Regions from separate parts of the Planococcus lenghuensis genome, predicted to be linked through region 2. Evidence: riboswitches for the same ligand, from Rfam matches in the RefSeq annotation. Region 2 holds a riboswitch; each other region holds the start of a gene.
The links. A riboswitch is a leader RNA that binds a small molecule or an ion and turns the genes downstream of it on or off. The one in region 2 is predicted to bind thiamine pyrophosphate.

Region 1 (7,627 bases), 250 kb from region 2:
TTTTGGAAGAAGCGTTAATTGGCGGCATCAGCCATTTTCAATTAAGAGAAAAAGGGACAGCGGCATTAACCGGTAAAGAGCTGAAAACATTTGCGTTGGCATGTCAAAAGCTCTGCCGCCGCCATCGGGTGCCGTTCATTATAAATGATGATGTCGAACTCGCATGTGCCATCGATGCAGATGGTGTCCATGTCGGGCAGGAAGACTTGGACTGTGCATCGGTTCAGAGCCGGATCGGAAAGGATAAAATTCTTGGAGTTTCGGTTCATTCAGTCGAAGAAGCGAAGCGGGCGGTAGCTGATGGAGCAGATTATGTCGGAATGGGGCCCGTCTATGGCACCCGTTCCAAAGATGATGCGAAACCGCCTGCAGGCATTGTGGGGATTGTGGCTGTTAAAAAAGCGTTTCCTGCGCTATCAATTGTCGGCATCGGCGGAATTAAACCGGAAAATGCCAGCGCCGTCTATCAGGCGGGCGCGGAAAGTGTAGCGGTCATTTCATCTCTTGCAGGAGCGGAAGATGTACGAGGTCAAGTGAACCTCTTTAAGGAAGCATACAAAGGAGCTCCTCAATTATGAAGACAAAGCAGATGGTACTGATGGCCATGTTTGTCGCTATCGCCGTTGCGGGCTCGGCGTTTATTTCGTTTCCAGCAGGTATCGCCCGCGCTTATCCGATTCAGCATGCCATCAATGTCATGGCAGCGGTTCTGTTCGGACCGGGTCCGGCGGTTTTGATCGCTTTTCTGACCGGTGTGGTCCGAGTCATGACCGGAACAGGTTCATTGCTTGCGTTTCCAGGAGGCATGATCGGGGCATTTCTTGCGGGCATCCTGTATTTGAAGTTCGGGAAATTGTGGCTGGCTGCAGTTGGCGAAATTATCGGCACCGGGATTATCGCCTCGCTGATTGCTGTTCCGTATGCCCGGATTTTGATGGGAACAGAAGCGGCCGCTTTCTTTTTCATGCCACCGTTCCTTGTGTCGAGTATAAGCGGTGCAGTGCTCGGTGTTATCCTTGTTTCGAGACTAATGAAATCCAAAGCGACTCAATTGCTTTATTAAGAAATTCGAGTAGGAGTCGGGATACTTCAAAATAAGAAGACATAAGAAAGACTCCGGCAGTAGTGCCGGAGTCTTTCTTTTAGTAGCGGTCAATGCATCACGAGACCGCCGTCGACAATGAGGTTCTGCCCGGTGACCGCCCGGCTCCAGGGGGATGAGAAAAACAACACAGCATCCGCCATTTCCTCAGGAGTCGTCACACGCTTTAACGGGGTGCTCGCGCTGATCAGATCGAAGACATCGTCCGGAGTGGCAGCACTGGCATCCGTTTTTTGGAGCAGCCCGCCGGATACCATGTTGACGGTAATACCGTTTGCGCCCAATTCGTTTGCCATTGTCCGGGTAAAGCCAATCAATGCCGCTTTGCTGGTGTTGTAGTCATGATAAGGCACAACGGGGTTTTGGACCAAGTTCGTCCCGATTGTAATAATTCGACCGAAATTGAGCCGGGACATACCTTCAACTGCAGCTTGTGTGGTATACAAAGAAGCTTTTACACTGCCGTCCAGCTGGGTTTGATAATCTTCCCACTGGATCTGCCCGGCATTCTTCCGGTTTACCGCATCGAATGTAAAATTGATTAACGCGTTATTGACAACGGTGGTGACAGATTGGTTGAAATGTTGTTCCGCTTGTTCAAACAGCCTCAGCACGGCTTCTTTGTCGGTGACATCCGCTTGGATTGCAACAGCGTGATCGCCGATATCCTGGACGACCTGCTGTGCTTTTTGTTCGCTTTTGTAAAAGTTGACGACCACTTTGGCACCTTCACGTCCGAAGGCTTTTGCGATTGCTGCTCCCAGTCCTCTGCTGGCGCCGGTTACCAGTATGACTTGGTCTTTAATTTCCATGAATGTTCTCCCCTTTATTGGTTGGTATACAAAAACGCCGCTCCCCCGGGAAGGGAAGCGGCGTGTGCAATCCATTAAAAAGAGAGCAAGATCCGCCACTTCCCTCCGCTGGTATGATCCAGATCAGGTTCAAAGGGTCCGAGCTCTGCTCGTCTCAGCCGTTTTTCATGCGGCTCCCCCAGTGGGCGATTCGTATTCGGTTATGTTCTTTTCAAGCGTAGCACACTGCAGGCGAAACGACAAATTGTCCTCTAATGCCCTCCGCCAACCTTTCTCCCGGATTAATTTTTTGAAACCTTTTCCTCTTATAACCGACTACTATATCAATAACAGGGAATTTGCTGGAAATCATTGAAACTTGAAAGGGAGACAAGAAAATGAAATTAATTGTCTTATCGCTGCTGTTGCTGCTGCTTATCGGGTGCGGTACAACAGAAGGAACGATGAATGAACCGGAAACTGAACCTGCTGATGAACCGGCAGAAACGATAACTGCTATGCCTGCAGAAATGCCGGAGGACTTTGATTTTTCTATTCGGTATGGCATTACCAGTAAGAACGAAGTGGATACGTTCGACGATACGGTCACGAAGGATTTAATTACCAACGGAACGGCTTCGGCAGACATTAAGTTGTCCGACGAAGAAATGAAGCTGGTGTATGAAAAAATGCAGAAAATCAACGCGATGGCCCCAAAAGAACTCGTCCCGGATGCCGGATGCATCCACACACCACATGAAGTGGATATCTGGAAGATTCAGGCGCTCGGTGAAATCATCACGCATGAAGTCTCCCAAAAGTATTGTGAACTGACAGAGGACGCACAGGAACTGCTCAATCTGCGAAAATTCATCGTTGATCTGATCGAGGAAAAAGAGGCATATGAAGAATTGCCGGAAGCAGAGGGGGGTTACGCATAGTCCGCCTAAATTCATGCGTAAAATGAAAAATGGCCCTGCAATTCGCAGAGCCATTTTTGCCCGTTCACTTCGTTTTTCCCAATTGATCGTCCGTCACTTCATTCACAAGCAAATCTTCAAGCGACTGCCGGCGGATGACGAGCCGGTGATCATTGCCGCTCACAAACACGATAGCCGGTTTCAGCATCTGGTTGTAATTCGACGCCATCGAGTAATGGTAAGCGCCTGTCGACAGAACCGCAAGCAGATCCCCTGGCTCGACCGGCGGCAGTTCAATGCCTTTTGCGATCAAATCGCCGGATTCGCACAACTTGCCGGCCACTGTGGTTGTAATTTCTTTGCCTTCCGGCTCGCGATTGGCAAGCTGCAATGTATATTTTGCATCATACAGCGCAGTGCGGATATGATCGCTCATGCCGCCGTCAATGGATACATACGTGTTGACGTCGGGAATGTCTTTCACCGTCCCGACGCGGTACAACGTCAAGCCTGCTTCACCGACAATGGAACGGCCGGGCTCAAGCGACAGGTGCGGCACCGGATAATCCAGTTCAGCACACACGTTTTTCACAGTTTCTGTAATGCGGGTTACGCCATCTTCAATCGGATAGCTGATATCTTCATCCGTGTAGCGGATGGAGAAGCCGCCGCCGGCATTAAGGACATCTGCCTGGATGTTGTTTTCATGCAGCCAGCGCAGCACTTTATCGATCGTCGTAATCATGCCGTTCGGGTCGTAAATCTGTGAACCGATGTGGAAATGGACGCCTTTGAATACGAGGTGCTCTGCTGCCTGGATGCGGCTTATGCCGTCCAGTGCCAGCCCTTTCTCAATGCTTAAGCCGAATTTACTATCTTCCTGGCCGGTCTGGATGAATTCGTGTGTATGAGCTTCAACACCCGGATTGATACGGACAAGCACTTCGACATCGCGATCTGCAAGCGCATCGATCCGCTCGATTTCCCCGATCGAATCAATGACGAAGTACTCGATGCCGGCATCCAGCGCATAGCGGATTTCCGCTTCGGTTTTGTTATTGCCATGGAAGTGGATGCGGTCCGCCGGAAATCCGGACGCAAGCGCCGTATACAACTCGCCTTCACTGACGACATCAAGCCCCATGGCTTCTTCATTCATCAGCCGGAAAAGCTGGACGGAACTGAACGCTTTACTGGCGTATGAAACAGTGTAATCCAATCCGCTTGTTGAGAGCGAGTCATGAAAACGGCGGCACTGGCTGCGGATTTCATCTTCATCGTAAACAAAAAGCGGTGTGCCATACGCATCAGCCAAAGACGGCAAAGAAACACCGCGTATGGTCAGTTCACCTCGTTCATTTCTCGTTAAATTCATGCCAAAATCTCCTTTGTGAGCGAATTATGGTTCAAGGCACTCATCTGTTCAGAATTCGCCCCGACACCAAGGAATGTGTAATGATCCACCCGCAGCACATCGTTATACAGATACACGGTGTCACCAGGCTGCACGTCCTCATCAACGACAACAAGCAAATGACTCATCATCAGAGCGCCGATCGGGTAACGGCGGCCGTTGATCAGCACTTCATGCTTGGCGCGCGTCCGGAGCACGCCGTCACCGTAACCGATATCCGCGATGGCGACAACGCAGTCTTTCTCTGCACGGAAAGCGCTCGAATAGCCGGAGCTTTCGCCCGCTTTCAGCCGGATGGTCTGAATGATATTCGCGCTGACGGATACGACAGCGGGAGCCAGACTTTCCGGCAATCCGCTGTACGGCCGGGAGCCATATAATAATATGCCGAGGCGGGCGTGGGTATGGCCCGGAAACAATCCATCCCGAACAAACGACGCGCTGTTTTGGGCATGGATGAACCGGAGGCCGCGCGCTTCAGCTCGAATCGATTCCAGCAAATCGAGCCAGTCCTGTTTTTCCTTCTCGTACTCGGCCGACCCGATCTCATCAGCGAATGCAAAATGGGTCCAGACACCGGTTACGTTGACAGTTCCCGCTTCCAGCACTTCAAACATCTCGTCCGCCCGGTCAAAGCCGGAGCGGCGGAGCAGGTTCTTGTACTCGAGATGGACATCGATGCCCTGCAAATCCTGTTCGTGTTCCCGGAAGAACGGCAGGGAAGGGAGAGTCATCGCAATCCGGTTTTCCCGGAGTTTATCGAAATCAGTCGACGGGTTCATCAGGAAAATGGCAATGTGGTCATCGAGCTGCCGAAGTTCCACCGCTTCTTTTAATGAGGTGGTGGCGAACGCCCGGATGCCCGCTTTATAGAACGTCCGGAAGGCCAAATCCAGGCCGACGTTGTACGCGTTGTTTTTTACGACAGCGAGCACATCCGTCTGCCCCTGCAGTTGCCGGGCCTGATCGTATAAATTGGTCTGATTGATGGTGAGTGTCGCTGTCATTGGGTTTCACCAAACTTCTGAAGGATGGTTTCGTAGAAACGGACGCCATAAGTGAGGCTCGTCTCGTCGAAATTGAAGCGGGCGGTATGAAGGCCGCTCGTATAGCCCTGCCCTTTGTCCTGCACCCCAAGGAAGGCGAAATGCGTAACGGCTGCATCCCGGTAAAAGGAGAAGTCTTCACCGAATAAATACGGTTTGTCTTTCAACACCACATCAAGACCTGCTTCCGCCGCGCATTCCGTTACAAACGGCAGCAGGGAAGGATCGTTCACAACCGGCGGGTAGCCTTCTGCGAACTCCACGCGCGTTGACGTACCGAATAAGGCATCGGTTCCGGCTGCGATGGCCTGCAGTTTCTCCTGAACAGTTTTGAGATCACCAAGTTCATACGTTCGGATGGTTCCTTCCAGGTAAGCGTTTGATGGAACCGTGTTGATCGCTTCACCGGCCTGCATTTTACCGATATGCACGATGTTCTGATTCAAGCCGCTCAGAAAGAAATGCTGGAGCTGCTGGATCTGACTGACGATGGCGTTCAATGCACCAAGCGCATTCGCACCGGTTTCTTTATTTGCCACATGAGCCGACTTGCCATCAATGTGGATGCGGTATTCAGTCGCACTTGCAGTCAGCGGACCATTTTTTGTCAACAGCGTGCCTGCCGGATTATCCGGCATCAAGTGGAGACCGAAAATCGCAGCCGGATTGTAGTCAGCGAATGGAAACTCCCGGACGAGCCGGCCCGCGCCCGCATTCGCTTCTTCTGATGGCTGAAACAACAGAAGCACATTATGCGGCAGGCTGCCGGATTGCTGCAATGCCTGACAGCGCTCGGCAAAAGTCAAGAGCATCGACGTGTGCCCGTCATGGCCGCAGGCGTGCATGGCGCCGACATGTACCGACTTGAAGGAAATCTCATTTTCTTCTGCGATTGGCAATCCGTCAATATCCGCCCGGAAACCGACCGTTGTAGTTGAATTTCCCTCTAAGTAGACGACCGTTGCTGTTTCAAGCGGCGTCATATATGGAATGCCGAGCTCATCAAGTGTGTTGCGGATATATGCAGCCGTTTTGAATTCTTCAAAGCTGAGTTCCGGAATCTGATGCAGCGTCCGGCGGTGTTTTGTTAACGTTTCCTGTAAATCCATTGAAAATCACTCCATGAAAGGCAAAAGAGGCATTCCGCCTCTTCGCCGATTACTGATTCAGTTTTCTGAGGGCCTGGACGATTTCAATTTTCCCGCCCTGCACTTCACTCGCCTGTTTAATGACACGGGCTGGAACGCCTGCCACAACTGCGCCGGCCGGCACATCTTCTGTCACGATCGAGCCTGCTGCGACAACTGCGCCTTCACCGACTGTTACGCCTTCAAGAACGACTGCGTTGGCACCGATCAGGACGTTATCTTCAATGATAACCGGTTTTGCGCTTGGCGGTTCAATGACGCCTGCAAGCACGGCACCTGCGCCGACATGGACGTTTTTGCCTGTCGTAGCGCGGCCGCCGAGGACCGCGTTCATATCGATCATCGTACCTTCACCGACCACTGCGCCAATATTGATTGTCGCGCCCATCATGATGACGGCACTGTCGCCGATAACGGCATGTTCCCGGATGAATGCACCCGGCTCGATCCGTGCGTTGATGTTTGTCGCATCGAGAAGCGGGATGGCACTGTTGCGGCGGTCTTGTTCAATGACCAGATCCTGCAGCTGTGCTTCATTGGCTTCATAGAACGGCTTCCAGTCTTTCAAATCCGCAAAGATCGTGAAGGACCCCTCGTTGCCGAATACCTGGAAGCTTGAAGGGAAGTCGGATTTCACAAATTCGGTGTTTACGTATATTTTCAATGGGGTTTTCTTGTCTGAATCACTGATGTACTGAATGATTTCCTGTGCTGTAAATTCTTTTACCAAAATTAATCCACTCCTAAATTCGAATATGTGTAGTAGCCGTTCGGTTTCGTCACGAGCTTTTCCGCGACATCGATGGCTCCGTTTGCAAAAATATCTTTCGACTGTGCTTTGTGCTGGATCGCAATTACTTCGTCATGCCCGGCATACAGGACTTCGTGTTCACCGACGATTGTGCCGCCGCGGATCGAATGAATGCCGATCTCCTTGTCGGTCCGCTTCGCTTCCTGGGCATGGCGGTCATACACCGGTTCCACGTCCTGCCGCGTTTCTTTGATGGCATCGTATAATTTAACAAGCGTACCGCTCGGCGCATCGATTTTTTTATTGTGATGCCGCTCAGTCAGCTCGATATCGAAATTGCCGAGAAGCGGTGTCGCATAGCGGATGAGCTCTTGCAGGATATGTACGCCGTAGCTCATATTCGCACTAAAGAACACCGGTTGCGTCTCCGCCTTGTCCTGCAAGAGTCGAACCAA
Region 2 (7,627 bases):
CTGACACTTGCGGCCGTCCATACGCTAGGCATTGAAGTGGACCTCGCGACAGCCGTTCTGCTGAGCGTACTGGCTGCAGTCTGTGCCTGCGGGGCTTCCGGTGTCGCGGGTGGGTCGCTTCTGCTGATTCCGCTGGCCGCCAGCCTGTTCGGCATCCCGGCTGACATCGCCATGCAAGTCGTAGGAGTCGGTTTCATCATTGGCGTCCTGCAGGATTCGTTCGAGACGGCGCTGAATTCATCCACCGATGTTCTGTTCACCGCTACGGCTGAATACAAGAAGGACTTAAATGGAGCGGAAGAACCGGAAACCCAGCATGCGTTTGACATCGAGGAACCGGCTGAAGATTTGGCGAACAGCTGAGTAAATGTTTCTGTATGATATAGAAGGTTTAAACAAGGGGCTGTCCAAAAAGCCCCCTAAATTAAAAACAGGGAGAGAATAACCAATCGGTTGTTCTCTCCCTGTTTTTTTAAAGTTCGCTTTTTCGGAAAGTGACCGGAGGAAACCGGCCACTTTCCGAAAATTATGCGCCATGGCGATGAGTCCGAATTCGATGTGCACTTTCTGAAGCCCCCGGAGATGGAACCGGCGGAACGCCAAATTGCCCTTGATATCGCCGAAACCGGTTTCCACCTCGATTTTTCTTCGGGCGTATACCAGTTTTCGGTCCTCACATTCAAGGGCTTCTTTCGCTTTCATTTTCAATTCCTCGTAGACCGGGTTCCAGTGAACCTGACGGTTCCCTTTCGCCTTGGTACACGATTCTTTCAGCGGACATCCGGTACAGTCTTCACATTCGTAGATTCTATAGGACTGAACAAAGCCCGATGCATTTTTCTTCTCCTGATACTTTTTGAAAACGACGCGGCGGCCGTTTGGACAGATGAATCGGTCATCCGCTTCTTCATACGTCCAGTTTTTCGCGTTCCATTCATTGTTTTTAAACTTCTTCGTCTGCTCTTTCAGATAGGTGCCATACGGGATCAGGAAGCCGGCAAGCGGTTCTTTTTCATCCCCGATCAGGTAGAGGTAGTTCTCTTCGCTTCCATAGCCGGCATCCGCGACGATGGTCTTCGGCATAGGCAGGGCAGATGCCTGCAGCTCTTCCAGATGTGGAATCAGGCAGCGAGCATCTCCTGGGCGCTGATGAATGGTATAGAACAGTACAAATTGATTCTCGGTCGCCATCTGGATATTGTATCCGGGTTTCAGCTGGCCATTCTTCATATGATCTTCCTTCATCCGCATGAATGTGGCGTCCGGGTCCGTCTTCGAGAAGCTGTTGCGCTCTCCACAGACGGCGAGCTGTTCCGCATACGTTTCTTGGCGAGGAATGAAGTTTTCACGAATCAGTTTCACTTTCTTTTTCAGGAGACTGTGCCGTTTGCGGAGTCCTTTTCTGTTTTCCACAATCTCTTCCTCAGCAATGAGATCCGTCAGGATGTCCATTTGGTCTTCCAGCTGGTTCGCAATTGAAGCCAATTCCGCAGCCGCCGGCTCCTCGGCCAGCTGGCCCAGTTCCAATCCCTCCGCCTTGGCAATCTCCTGGATTTCCTGAAGCGTTTCCTGAATTCTGATTTTCAGTTTCGCTTCCCGCCCCGTCACCGCCTTACGGAAGACAAAGCTATACTTATTGGCGTCCGCTTCCATCTTCGTCCCGTCCAGGAAGTAGTTCTCAAACTCGACAAACCCTTGCCGGTGAAGTTCCAAAACAGTGAACTCGAATAACTGATCGATGACCGCTCCCATTCGGACGCTCCGGAAATGGTTGATGGTCCGGAAATCCGGTTTCTGCATCGCCGCCAGCCAGATCGCCGGAAGATCCTCGTGCAGCATCGTGGCGATGCCCCGGCAGGAATAAACTTTTTGGGAATAGGCATAGAGAATAACTTTGAGCATCAGTTTCGGGTGGAAGGGTGGTCGCCCCCCGCCAGGGTAGCAGGCGGTCAACACCTCATCGGGGAAAGCCTCAACCAACTGATCCACCACACGAGCCACATGATGGTCGGGAATCAGGGCGCCAATATCAGGAATGGATAAGGCCTGGGTCGGATCATACGGTTTGAATGCGGGCGCCGGCCGGCGCCCTTGGGTGGAAACTGCGGTTTCGTGTTCAAGTAATTCACCTGACGGAAGAGGTGGTTGCATGGTATAATCGGTAGAAGCAATCGTTGGATTGCGCATAAAAATCGTCCTTTCTGAGTGGTTGTGTGGTAACTCCCATTTTACAGAAACGGACGATTTTTGTATGCATTGATGACTTGACTAGCGGGAAGGCCGGCGGCGACTCCTGCGGGACCAGCACGAGCTGAAGACCCTGGACCGAGTATAGCGAGGGAAGCGTCTGAAGCCGTGCCCGCGGAAAGCGTCCGCCGGGCCGAACCCCAGCTACTTCTTTACGAATAGAAAAAAGGGGCTGCCCCTCGAGGTCATTTTTCATGACCTTTCGGGACAGCCCCTTGTATTTAATTGAACGTCAGGACAGATTCACACCTCCGATGCAGCTTGCCAAAAGCAGACCAGTAAACACCATCCCCATCGCTGCATCGGTCCGAGTGAGCGGAACCGGCTCAAAGAAAACGGTCCGGGGCTCACCCGTGAATCCCCGGGCTTCCATGGCAAAGGCCGTCCGTTCCGCTTTTCGCACTGCGCCAGCCAGCATGGGCATCAAGACGCGACGGATGTTGCGGACGCGGTGCAGTAGCCCGGTTTCCGTTCCAATACCGCGGAGCCGCTGGGCCTGGCGGATCTGGATGAATTCCTCCCGGAGCACCGGCAGGAATTGATAGCCGACGAGCATGCTGTAGGCGAGTTTCGGTGATAGTTTGAGCTGTTGCATCAGGCTGAGCGCAAACTTCACCGGATCCGTCGTAAACGCAAACAGTAAAGATACCGATGAAAAAGCGAGCACCCGGAAAGCGAGCGACAGCGCCCGGCTCCATTGTTCGGCCGTCACGTCAATGCCGGCCCAGCTCCAGATGACCGGTCCTTCCGTATCCGCCGCAAACACAACGGTCGTCCACAAATACCCGGCCGCTGTAATGACGAACGGCAGCATAAAGAGCACATACCGTTTCCAGGCAATCCGGCTGAAAAACGCTTGGATCACCACGATGCCGATAAAAAAGAACAGCGGCGTCCAAGGATTGAAGAACAACGCCAGGACGAGGACGGAACCTGTGACGATGGCCAATTTCACCGCCGGGTTCATGTCATGCAAAATGCGCTGCACGCCGAGCCGCTCCTTCCGGTGATACCAAATGATAAGCATTCAATACATCCGGCTCTTGCCATAGTTCGGCGGGGAGAAATTTCCGGGACAGCCGACCTTCCTTCATGAGCAGTACCGAATCTGCGACCGCTGCGGCGAAGGCCATGTCATGCGTCACAATTACGACCGTCATGCCGGAGCGGGCCTGTTCCGTGATGAGTGCCGCCAATTCCAAAAGAGCAGCCGCATCCTGGCCCGCTGCCGGCTCATCCATGAGGAGAACCTGGCGTTTATCGGCCATCATCGCCCCGGTCGCCACGCGCCGCTTCTGTCCGTGGCTGACCGCGAACGGATGGGCATCCCAAATGGACCGAAGACCGAGCCGGTCGGCGATGATCCGGATTTCTTCCGCAGTGGAGCACCCGGAATAAGTCAGTTCATCCGCCACCCGCTGTGTCATGAACAAATACTCCGGGGACTGCGGCACATAGCCGGCGGTGAGCCCTGTTAATTTCCCTGAATCGATCCGCACGATTCCGCATAAAGCTTTTAACAGCGTGGACTTCCCGCTGCCATTCGGACCGGCGATCACCATAATTTCTCCCGCTGCCGCAGTGAGCGAGATATCCTGAAGTATGCGAATGCCATTGATCGAAACCGATACGCCTTGTGCTTTTAATGCTATGTCATCAAGCGCTGAAGCTCGTTTAACGGGAAACGGCGGGGAGCAGGGAGCGGTAAACGGCCGGTCCGCCTGCAGTACCCCGTCCTGGTTAAGGACGAGTTCCCGCGTAAAGAACCCTTCCCATAACTCCAGCCGGTGCTCGACGACGATCACGGTCCAGCCATGGGTGTCCTGCAGTTTGTCCAACAGCTCAATGAATGCTTGTGCGCTGTACGGATCAAGATGGGCGATCGGCTCATCCAGCACGAGCACTTCCGGCTGCATGGCGATCGCACAGGCAAGTGCGACCCGCTGTTTCATCCCGCCGGATAACGTTTGAATGACTGCATGACGGTATGGAGTCAGACCGGTTAATTCCAATGTAGCAGTTATGGTGCTCTCCATTTCTGTCCGGCCGATCTTCAGGTTCTCCAGCGTAAATGCCAATTCCTGCTCGACTGTGGGCATGCAGAACTGCGCATCGGGATCCTGAAGCACCGTCGCTGTCTGCCGGCATATCTCGCCGGGCGCGTAAGTTGCAGCCGGTTTCCCGAACAGCTGAACGTGACCCGTGAGCACTCCGTCGCAGTTATCGGGATACAGCCGGTTCAGTAAATACAAGAGCGTGCTTTTGCCCGATCCGCTCACACCGCTGATGACGAGCCGCTCCCCGGGATGAACCTCAAAAGACAGGTCCTGCAATGTATTCCGCTCCTCGTCCGGAAAGCGGAATGCAACGTTTTCAAATGAAATAACCGGTTCACACACGGGCATCACCTTTTTTGTCATACGAAATGGCATAACCGCGGAGAGAACCGGACAACAGCAGACCATCTGCCAAATACTTGCCGCCAAGTCCGGCGATCAACGCCCCGCTCAGCACCCGCAACGTGAACATGAGTGCCACAAACGACGGATCCAGTGCCGCATAGCCCGACAGCAAATAGCCATAGCCGAAGCTGAACACGGCGGACCCGGCACCGGCCAGCATCAACACCCACGTCTGATACCGCTTATAGCCCGTTGCGGCGAATACCGCTTCTGCGCCGAGTCCTTGGACAATGCCGGACAGAATGAGCCGTGGGCCGATCGCATTGCCAAGCATGACTTCGACAGCCGCTGCCACCGTTTCCGACACGAGCGCCGCACCGGGCTTCCGGATGATGTACGCGCACAGAATCGAGACAATGAACCAAATGCCGAAGATCCACTCGTAGGCGATGGGGCCGATGAACCCGGCCCAGATGTTTCCGATATGGACGAATAGCAAGTAAACCACGCCGAACACAGCGGCGAAGACACTCATCAAGATGATTTCTTTCAGTTTCCATGACTTCAGCATATTATTGCCCTCCGTGCGACGGGCTATTGAGGCTCATCGAGACGGTCATGACGAGATGCGGGAATCGACTGGAGCGGGCATGCGTGAACGCCTTTTCGTAAAAGGCAAAGACGTCATGGATGTCGCCATGGATGCCGCTTGCGTAATGCATCGAGTCGTTGAAGACGCCGCGCGCCTTTGCCCGGTCGACTTCCCGGTAAATGATCGCCATGTAGTCCGGATTATTCATCGGATAGAGCGCGAACTGCGAAGAGACATATTGGTTCCGGTCGTCTGTGTTCTGGAGTTCATCATCCGCTTTCAAATACACATCGCCTTCCGTGTCACCCGGACAACCCGCAGAAAAGGTGCCGGACAATGCCACATGTTCACCGGTCTTTGCCGCATGAAGCGTAAGGGCTTTAGCGACATTGAAGACGTGTGGCTGCTTGCCCCGGATGACGGTTGAGACGTCATCGGTATGCATCCAGACCCGGGATGTATCGGTTTCGTGAAGAGCCCCTTTGATGATGTCGATAAACCGGTCGCTCATCGGATGAAGCGAAAACCGAAAGCCGACGATCGGGCTTGTGCCGCAGTGCTGTTGTTCCATTTTGAATTCCTCCTTGTGTTTGAGTCCATGAAAAAAGGCCGCATCCGCGAAGATGCAGCCACGTATCCATAGCAATCAAACAAAAAGAAGTGTACGGAACGTCACTGCACTTCCTCACGCCGGTATTATCCGGATCGAGTCATAAGGGATCGGAGCTCGCGCTCGCATCTCAGCCAAAGTGGGCACCCCCAGTGCAGAAAAACGGTATGCAGTTTTTGTCATGTACCGGATGTTTCCGGCACCTTCAGTGTACAGGAGGGAAAAACGGATGTAAACCGGTTCTTGAATAGAGATCAATCAAAATCGGTGATAGCGGAGGGACGTGAAGAGAATGACTGAAAAAGATTAGCCGGCCCGGCGTGCTCTCAACCTCATGTTTTTAGCGTGTGCATTCCGACTATTACAGGATTTCCGAGACAGCGGCAAATCAAGCGAAAACCAGGAGGGGCAACAAAAAGACAACCCGTATAATTACCCTTTTTTTGATTCCGAAAAGCAGATATGTACCAGTGATTTAAGGTTTTTCTATTAAGTTAACGGATTATTGATAAAACTACCGGAACGGCTATACAGCCAAATAGACCTATTAAAGGTCATTGACGGAAACGGCACTTAATATCGGCATTTCAGGTCTGGAGCTCTTGAGAAGAACCTGGATGTACATGATTGCATTAATCTCAAAAGATACGCGGCGAAGCATTTAATTGAGCAGTTATTTTTGCCGGGTACTTTACTGGCATATATGCCATGAGAACTTTTGGCTTTATGGAAATTTGCGGTAAACTAAACGTAGAGAAAAGGGTTGGCAATCCAAGGAATAATGCGTGATCCCGTTCGAAAAGAAAAGAGGGAGAAGATGAAAAGGAAATGGTTGCTGTTGCTGATCGCTGCCCCCGTTTTATTTGTTGCAGGCATAGTGGCGTTCGGGTGGTTCATGTGGGTGTATGAGCCTGTGCCGAACGAAAACGAAGTGGAAGAAATGGTGGGGGCGGATGACCTCACGAAATTTGGGGAAGTTGAAGGATCGTACCTTCTGACGCCGAGAAACTACGGTTATTACGATGATGAAGGCATTTATATTGTTAAGCAGTACTTGGATAAAGGTGGAGAATACGGAGACCAATACGTCTATATAGGAGAAGGTATGAGACTGACGGACAGTGATGAGCGAGCCATCAGCCAAGTGGAAGCCAAATATGCGGAGCGGCTGCTTCAAAATCATTATGAGAACCTGCACGTGATATCGAAACACAAGATGCATGTCTACCGGGATGATGAAAAAGTGGAAGAGGACTAATTCAATTTCTTCAACGAAGGATACGAACAGTTCCTGCAGTTTTGATTGTCGTTCACTCGGGTGAATTGCGCGTCTCGCAGCTCAGAACAAGAAGCGCAGCCGCCCGTTTTCCATCTCGCAGGCAGCTGCGTTACTGACGATTCCTCAGTTTGGGCATCTTGGATCTCAGCTATTGGCTTCCGCGTGCTCTTCGGTGCGGACGACCAGCACGTCGCATCGGCTGGTGCGTACGATATGTTCTGAGACGCTTCCGAGCAGGAAATGTTCAATAGGGCCCATGCCGGTTGCGCCGCACACGATCAAATCGGCGTCGAATTTCTTTGCAACATTCCGGGAAATCGCCGTCTTTGGAAAACCGACGGCCACGACTGTGTCCACGCGCTGAATTCCTGCCGCTTCCGCCTGCTGTTTATAGTCATCCAGCATTTTCTGATTCGATTTACGTAGCCCCTCTGCGTAATCCGGGTTCGCGTTACCGACCATCGTAAGCGCACGGGTATCAATGATATTCACTAAAC
Region 3 (7,627 bases), 260 kb from region 2:
AAACCGGATGCGTCGATCTTTTCTGCAACGAAATTCAATTACGAAACGTTGAGCGAGCGGCTGCGTGAGTCGGCGTTCCTGCTGAAAAATACAGCAATTGAATTGAAAGACGAGCGCACAGCCGAAGAGGAGACGTTCCTGTTCGAAACCGGTATTGAAGCATTTGTCCGGTACTTGAATGAAGAGAAAGATGTGCTCCATAAAGTGGGATACATTGAAGGGGAACAGCAGAGCATTGAAGTGGAATTTGCGTTCCAGTTCAATGACGGCTATTCGGAGACGATTCTGTCGTTCGTCAATAACGTGCGGACGCGGGACGGCGGGACGCACGAGACAGGCGCAAAAGCGGCGATGACCCGGGTATTCAACGATTACGCAAGAAAGATCAACTTGCTGAAAGAAAAAGATAAAAACCTGGATGGCTCGGATATCCGGGAAGGCCTGGCGGCGATCGTATCCGTCCGGATTCCGGAAGAATTGCTGCAATTTGAAGGACAAACAAAAGGCAAGCTTGGCACAAGTGAAGCGCGAAGCGCGGTCGATGCGGTCGTATCGGAAAAGCTGATGTACTTCCTCGAAGAAAACGCGGAACTCAGCGCATCGCTCGTCCGGAAAGCCATCCGGGCATCGCAGGCGCGGCTTGCAGCCCGAAAAGCGCGGGAAGATGCACGGAACGGCAAGAAACGCAAAAAGTCCGATACGCTGCTTTCCGGTAAACTGACACCGGCCCAGTCCCGCAATGCAAAGAAAAATGAATTGTATCTCGTGGAAGGGGATTCGGCCGGCGGATCTGCCAAACAAGGGCGCGACCGCAGCTTCCAGGCGATTTTGCCGCTCCGCGGGAAAGTCGTCAACACGGAAAAAGCGAAACTTGAAGATATCATGAAAAATGAAGAAATTTCCACGATCATTCACGCAATCGGCGGCGGTGTGGCGTCTGAGTTCGCGGTGGATGACATCGCCTATAACAAAGTCGTCATCATGACGGATGCCGACACGGATGGCGCGCATATCCAAGTGCTTCTCCTGACATTCTTCTACCGCTACATGAAACCGCTGATCGATGCCGGGAAAGTCTATATCGCACTTCCGCCGCTGTATAAAGTCTCCAAAGGCGCCGGCAAAAAAGAAGTGATCGAATATGCTTGGACAGAAAACGAGCTGGATGCCGCCATCAAAAAAATCGGCAAAGGCTATGGAATTCAACGCTATAAAGGACTTGGCGAGATGAACGCTGACCAGCTGTGGGAGACGACGATGAATCCGGAAACGCGCACGTTGATCCGCGTGACGATCGAAGACGGCGCGCGTGCAGAGCGTCATATCACAACATTGATGGGCGATAAAGTGGAACCGCGCCGCAAATGGATCGAAAGCCATGTGGACTTTGGTCTTGAAGACGATAACAACATTCTGGAAAACGATTTGATTCATGAAGAGGAGGAAGTGATTTGACGCAGCTCGAAAAGTTTCAGGACCTTCCTCTGGAGGAAGTGATCGGCGACCGCTTCGGCCGCTATTCAAAATACATTATTCAGGACCGGGCGCTGCCGGATGCACGCGACGGCCTGAAACCGGTACAGCGACGCATTCTGTATGCGATGTTCCGGGAAGGCAACACAAACGATAAAGGGTTCCGGAAATCGGCGAAAACCGTCGGAAACGTCATCGGTAACTATCATCCGCACGGTGACAGCTCGGTATACGAGGCGATGGTCCGGATGAGCCAGGATTGGAAAGTCCGGCACATGCTGGTTGAAATGCATGGTAACAACGGTTCAATGGATGGCGATCCGCCGGCAGCGATGCGTTATACAGAAGCCCGATTGTCAGCCATTGCATCTGAAATGCTGCGGGACATCGATAAACGGACCGTGGATTTTATTCCGAATTTCGATGACACCGAGAACGAGCCGACGGTTCTGCCGGCGAAATTCCCGAGTCTTCTCGTCAACGGATCGACAGGTATTTCCGCGGGGTATGCGACGGATATTCCGCCGCACGCCCTCCACGAAGTGCTCGATGCCGTGCTGATGCGCATGGATAAATCGGATGCGACGGTCGAGGAACTGATGACCGTACTGAAAGGGCCGGACTTTCCGACCGGGGGCACCATTCAAGGGACCGACGGCATTCGCCAGGCATACGAAACCGGTAAGGGCCGGATCGTTGTTCGGGCCAAATCGGGAACTGAAAGCCTGAAAGGCGGCAAGGAACAGATTGTCATTACGGAAATTCCGTATGAAGTGAATAAAGCAAACCTTGTCAAAAAGATTGACGACCTCCGGTTTGACCGGAAGCTGGAAGGCATCGCGGATGTGCGGGATGAATCAGACCGAACGGGTCTCCGCATGGTCATTGAGCTGAAAAAAGACATCGATGCAACCGGTGTGTTGAATTACCTGTACAAGAATACCGATCTGCAGATCAGCTACAACTTTAATATGGTTGCGATTTACAAGCGCCGGCCGACGGTGATGACCTTGCCGAAACTGCTGGATGCGTATATCGACCATCAAAAAGAAGTGATCACAAAGCGGTCTGAATTCGATTTGCAGAAAGCGAATGACCGGCTTCATATTGTCGAAGGGCTCATGAAAGCCTTGTCAATTCTCGACAAAGTGATCAAGACGATCCGGGCATCGACGGATAAGCGGGATGCAAAAACCAATTTAAAAGAAGCGTATAAGTTCACGGAAGCACAAGCGGAAGCAATCGTATCGCTTCAGCTTTACCGCCTGACGAATACCGATATCTCGGAACTTCAGAAAGAAGAGCAGGAACTGCGCAAAAAAATTGAAGAGTTGACCGGTATCCTGACGAGCCCTAAAAAATTAAACAAAGTGATTAAGAAAGAACTGACCGCTGTCCGGAAGCAATTTGCAGAGCCGCGCCGGTCGGTCATCGAAGAGAAGATCGAAGAACTGAAAATCACGAAAGAATTGCTCGTGCCAAGCGAGGAAGTGATCGTGACCGTCACGAAAGATGGTTACGTCAAACGGACGAGCCTGCGCTCGCATGCAGCATCCAATGGCCAGGAGTTCGCGATGAAAGAAAGTGATATGCTGCTGTTCGAAGGCAATTTGAATACACAGGATACGCTCCTCATCTTCACGACAGCCGGGAATTTTGTCTACCAGCCGGTTCACGAATTGCCGGATATCCGCTGGAAAGATCTCGGCCAGCATTTATCGAGCATTGTCCCGCTTGACGACGAGGAAGCCGTTCTGTCAGTGCTGCCCGTTAAATCATTTGAAGAGGAAGCAACGATTGTAACAGCTTCCGCGAATGGTCTCGTGAAACAATCGGCACTGAAAGATTATCAGATGCAGCGTTATTCGAAGCCGATCAAGACGATGAATTTGAAGAAAGATGATCGCATGATTTTTGCAGCACTCCACACGGATGAACCGGAATTCTTCATGGCGACCCGGTTCGGATACGGCGTGCGATTCCAGATGGAGGAAGTGCCGGTGACGGGACTTAGGACAGCGGGCGTAAAAGGCATCAACTTGAAAGATGGCGATGAGACCGTATCTGCTCTCCTGATCAAAGAAGGGCCAGACTTTGAATTGCTCCTCCTCACCCAACGCGGGGCTGTGAAGAAAATGAAGCCATCTGAATTTGAAACAGGCACCCGTGCCAAACGGGGGCTGGTCATGTTGCGGGAAGTGAAGTCCAATCCCCATAGTGTGGCAGGCGTCATCGGAGTACAGGGTACGGAAGAAATTATCATTGAAACCGAAAAAGGGCACCGGATTCCGGTCAGTATTAAGAAACTGAAAGCGGCAGACCGGTATTCCAATGGTTCGTTCCTGCTTGATGAGAAAACGGATGGCCGGGCGGTCACTGTTTATCGTGTGGAACAGCCGGAATAAAACAATATAGGAAACAAATGAAAAGCATCGCCTGCGGGCGGTGCTTTTTTGTATGCAAGAATCTAGTCCCGAAATGATGCAATGGCAATGCAGGAACTTTGGAGAAGCAGGTCGAATAATAAAAAGTAAATGATCGAGAGGAGATACAAGACCATGATCCTACAGTATGATCGGATTCTTGTTGCTGTCGATGGCTCAAAAGAAGCGGAATGGGCGTTTCAAAAATCCATTGGTATTGCCCAGCGGAACCGGGCTGCTTTGTTCATAGTCAACATTTTGGATGCCCGTTTGTTCCAAGGGAATAAAATGTATGACAGTTCTGTCATGAGGGGAGGCGAACAGCAAGCGAGAAAGGCGGCAGAAAAGCTGTTGAACCGCTATAAAGCAGAAGCGGAAGCGGCGGGTGTGAAGCCGGTGGAGATCATTATTGAGCGCGGTTCTCCACGAGTTACGATTCCACGCGGGGTGGCCCGGAAAATTGACGCAGATCTGATCATTTGTGGTGCCAGCGGGCTGAACCGGGTGGAACGGTTTATCATGGGCAGTGTCTCCCAGTCGATCGCAAGGATGAGTGCATGTGATGTGCTGGTTGTCCGGACAGAAGAAGAAATCGATGAAGCAGCCGCGGAAGCCTGAAGAAACGCATTTCCCTACATGGAGGCGAGCGCATGAAACTGGCAAAAGTTCCTGAACATAAACCGATTCCTACAAGCGAAACCCGGGTGTTGAAATGGGTCGGAGGCGGACTGGAAGCGGCGCTAGGTATCCCGATTATTGGCGGATTATTCATCATTAGTTTGAATTGGATGCCACTGCTCATCATGCTGGCTTTTCATATTGTTGCCTTAATCCTGACCATCCAAGCAGGCCGCAAAAGAACGGGCCATATATTGGGCATTATCGCATCGGCTGTTGGCTGGATTCCTCTCATAGGCATGATCATGCATATCATCACGGCCACATTCCTGATGATCGAAGCCGGACAAGATGAGTGATCCGCAGTAAAAGCGCTGATCAAAATACGGCAGAGAATTGGGCAAAGAGCACCGGATGACGGTGCTTTTTTGCTTGATAACGTTAGACTGGTCGTAAATACATATAATGAATTTAAGTCAACTGATCCGGAGGCTGGACATGAAGAATACTATCATTCAATCGGCATTCATTATCATAACAATCAGTCTTTCTGCCTGCGGGCAAGCAGAGAGCCCGCAAGCAGAAAATAGACAGGAAATGGCGGAATTCTATATCGCCGCATTTGAGACCCTCCTGGCCGAAGATTCGGGGCTCAATGAAGGGATGGAGTATTTGATCATTGATTTCGAGGAGCTGCCTGCAGCTGACGGCGGGCCTACGGGGAATGCGGCGACAGAACCACAAACTGCTGAAGAGAGTGGGGAAAAGCCAGGGCCAGAAGTGATCGCAGAGGTCCTGGTATATTTCGAAGATACCTATGGGGTGGAGACCCGGGAAGGCGACATGCAGACAATTGAACAGGAAGGAATGATGGATGAAGAGACAATGACCATTGATGGCATTCTCCTGACGATTGAAGACGTTCGGTTTACCAGCAAGACGGAGGCCATCATGGAAGGAACAAAATTTAAAGGCGGTCTCGGTGCGATCGGACTTCGAATGGAATTGAAGGAACGGGAAAGTACTTGGTCAGTCGAGCAAACGGAAATGCTGTGGGTCAGCTGACCAAGCATGCTTTCAGAGCAGAAATTCAAGGATATCATGGCGGCTATTGATGGCTGTTCCGGTAAACTGCAAGTTCTGTTTAAGCATTTTTGAGAAAGTTTCGCTTTTATGGTATAGTGATTCCGACAACAAAATATCGCAATCCACTAGGGGAGCCGTATGAAAAACGGCTGAGACGGGCAGAGCCTGGACCCTTTGAACCTGATCTGGATCATACCAGCGGAGGGAAGTGGGCGAATGCACGCTTATTTTTCATCTCAGCTGAATTGCAGACGCCGCTTTCCTTTACTGGAAAGCGGTGTTTTTTATTTGCAGAAAAGGAGATGGAAAAGATGACTTTTTGTGAGGAAATCCGGTTGGAAAATGATGCGCTATGGGAAGCGAGCTTTAATCATCCATTCGTAAAGGGAATCGCGGAAGGGTCGCTGCCATTGGATGTGTTTCGGTTCTATGTGATGCAGGATGCGTATTACTTATCCCATTTTGCGAAAGTGCAGGCACTCGGAGCTGCAAAAGCGAAAGACTTGGAAACGACGAGAAGTTTCGCTCATCATGCAGAACAGACATGTGCGGCAGAAATGGCGCTGCATGAATCATTCATGGCGTTACTTGGTGTGACAGAAGCTGACTGGGCCGCATTTGAACCGTCGCCGAGCGCATATGCCTATGTAAATCACATGCATGTTTCGGCGGAAGGGGATCTTGCTGACGTGCTGGCTGCAATTCTACCTTGCTATTGGCTCTATCACGAAGCCGGCGAACGCCTGAAGGGAGCACAACCCGACCATCCGATTTTCGAGAAATGAATCGGGACTTACAGTTCCGAATGGTTCGGCGAATTGGTGAATGAACAAATTAATCGGATGAATTCCCTTGCAGAAGATTTGCCGGAACAGCGTCGACAAGAATTGAAAGAGCGCTTCCGACGGAGCAGCTATTACGAATGGAATTTCTGGGAACAGGCGTGGACAATGGAAAATTGGGCGCTAAAAACCAAAAAAGAAGCGGGTGTGTAACATGCTGACACAAATCAGAGCCGAAAAGCCGATTATTCACTGCCTTACAAATCATGTCGTCTCAAATTTCCAGGCGAACGGGCTTCTATCACTCGGAGCTTCCCCAATCATGGGAGAAGCACCGGAAGAAGCAGCGGATCTTGCGGCTCTCGCCGGAGCGGTTTCACTTAACATCGGCACATTGAATGAAACAACTGTGACAAGCATGTTGATTGCCGGAAAAGCGGCAAACAAAAAAGGAGTTCCGGTTATTTTGGATCCGGTCGGAGCCGGAGCCACGCCGTATCGCCTGTCAACGGTGAAGCGGATACTGGAGGAAGTTGAAGTCAGCGTCCTTCGCTGCAACGCCGGTGAGCTTGCTGCGATTATGGGGGCAGATTGGCAATCAAAAGGAGTGGATGCCGGAGCAGGGGAAGCAGATATAACCCAACTTGCGCGAAGCTCGGCGAAAAAGCTTTCAGTAATCGTGGCTGTCACCGGAAAAACCGATGTGGTGACAGACGGGGACACTGTTATCGAAAACGCATCCGGTGATCCGATCATGACTTCCGTTACGGGCATGGGGTGTCTGCTGAGTGCTGTGGTTGCGGCATTCTCGGCAGTGTCACCGGATCGCCCGCTTGCTGCGGCTGCAGAAGCACTCCGGTTTTACGGACTTGCCGGAGAGAAAGCAGCTCAGCATGTGAAAGGGCCAGGCAGTTTCCAAACTGCTTTCCTTGATGCATTATCATCTGTCAGACAAAGCGATATTGATGAGCTTAACCGAATGGAGGATGGGGCTTTATGAGTATGATGAAACAAGTGCTGACGATTGCCGGCTCAGATTCAGGCGGCGGCGCCGGCATTCAGGCGGATATCAAAACGTTTCAGGAACTCGGGGTTTATTCCACATCAGTTCTGACAGCTGTAACCGCCCAGAATACACGTGGTGTCCATGGGATTTATCCGATGACAAGAGAAGCCGTGGAAAAACAGCTCGATGCCATCGGGACGGATTTTCAGATTGCCGCTCTGAAAACCGGCATGCTGTTT

Region 1: linked by a shared signal. The riboswitch ahead of B0X71_RS08255 (3-oxoacyl-ACP reductase) and the one ahead of B0X71_RS09680 (YkoF family thiamine/hydroxymethylpyrimidine-binding protein) in region 2 are both predicted to bind thiamine pyrophosphate.
Region 3: linked by a shared signal. The riboswitch ahead of tenA (thiaminase II) and the one ahead of B0X71_RS09680 (YkoF family thiamine/hydroxymethylpyrimidine-binding protein) in region 2 are both predicted to bind thiamine pyrophosphate.

The regions. Positions count from the first base shown of each region.
Region 1 is NZ_CP019640.1:1,624,452-1,632,078, forward strand. Features, by position in the region: gene thiE (thiamine phosphate synthase) at 1-578, shown strand, start outside; gene thiW (energy coupling factor transporter S component ThiW) at 575-1,063, shown strand; gene B0X71_RS08255 (3-oxoacyl-ACP reductase) at 1,153-1,914, opposite strand; TPP riboswitch at 1,998-2,104, opposite strand; gene B0X71_RS08260 (hypothetical protein) at 2,292-2,834, shown strand; gene lysA (diaminopimelate decarboxylase) at 2,899-4,188, opposite strand; gene B0X71_RS08270 (alanine racemase) at 4,185-5,234, opposite strand; gene B0X71_RS08275 (M20 metallopeptidase family protein) at 5,231-6,382, opposite strand; gene dapD (2,3,4,5-tetrahydropyridine-2,6-dicarboxylate N-acetyltransferase) at 6,432-7,151, opposite strand; gene dapB (4-hydroxy-tetrahydrodipicolinate reductase) at 7,154-7,627, opposite strand, start outside.
Region 2 is NZ_CP019640.1:1,878,014-1,885,640, forward strand. Features, by position in the region: gene sstT (serine/threonine transporter SstT) at 1-363, shown strand, start outside; gene B0X71_RS09660 (IS1182 family transposase) at 286-2,187, opposite strand; gene B0X71_RS09665 (energy-coupling factor transporter transmembrane component T family protein) at 2,480-3,274, opposite strand; gene B0X71_RS09670 (ABC transporter ATP-binding protein) at 3,216-4,652, opposite strand; gene B0X71_RS09675 (ECF transporter S component) at 4,639-5,220, opposite strand; gene B0X71_RS09680 (YkoF family thiamine/hydroxymethylpyrimidine-binding protein) at 5,222-5,812, opposite strand; TPP riboswitch at 5,907-6,012, opposite strand; gene B0X71_RS09685 (hypothetical protein) at 6,669-7,109, shown strand; gene B0X71_RS09690 (universal stress protein) at 7,275-7,627, opposite strand, start outside.
Region 3 is NZ_CP019640.1:1,616,181-1,623,807, forward strand. Features, by position in the region: gene parE (DNA topoisomerase IV subunit B) at 1-1,455, shown strand, start outside; gene parC (DNA topoisomerase IV subunit A) at 1,452-3,878, shown strand; gene B0X71_RS08215 (universal stress protein) at 4,032-4,514, shown strand; gene B0X71_RS08220 (hypothetical protein) at 4,547-4,873, shown strand; gene B0X71_RS08225 (hypothetical protein) at 5,013-5,579, shown strand; TPP riboswitch at 5,718-5,824, shown strand; partial or broken gene tenA (thiaminase II) at 5,912-6,595, shown strand; gene thiM (hydroxyethylthiazole kinase) at 6,597-7,382, shown strand; gene thiD (bifunctional hydroxymethylpyrimidine kinase/phosphomethylpyrimidine kinase) at 7,379-7,627, shown strand, end outside.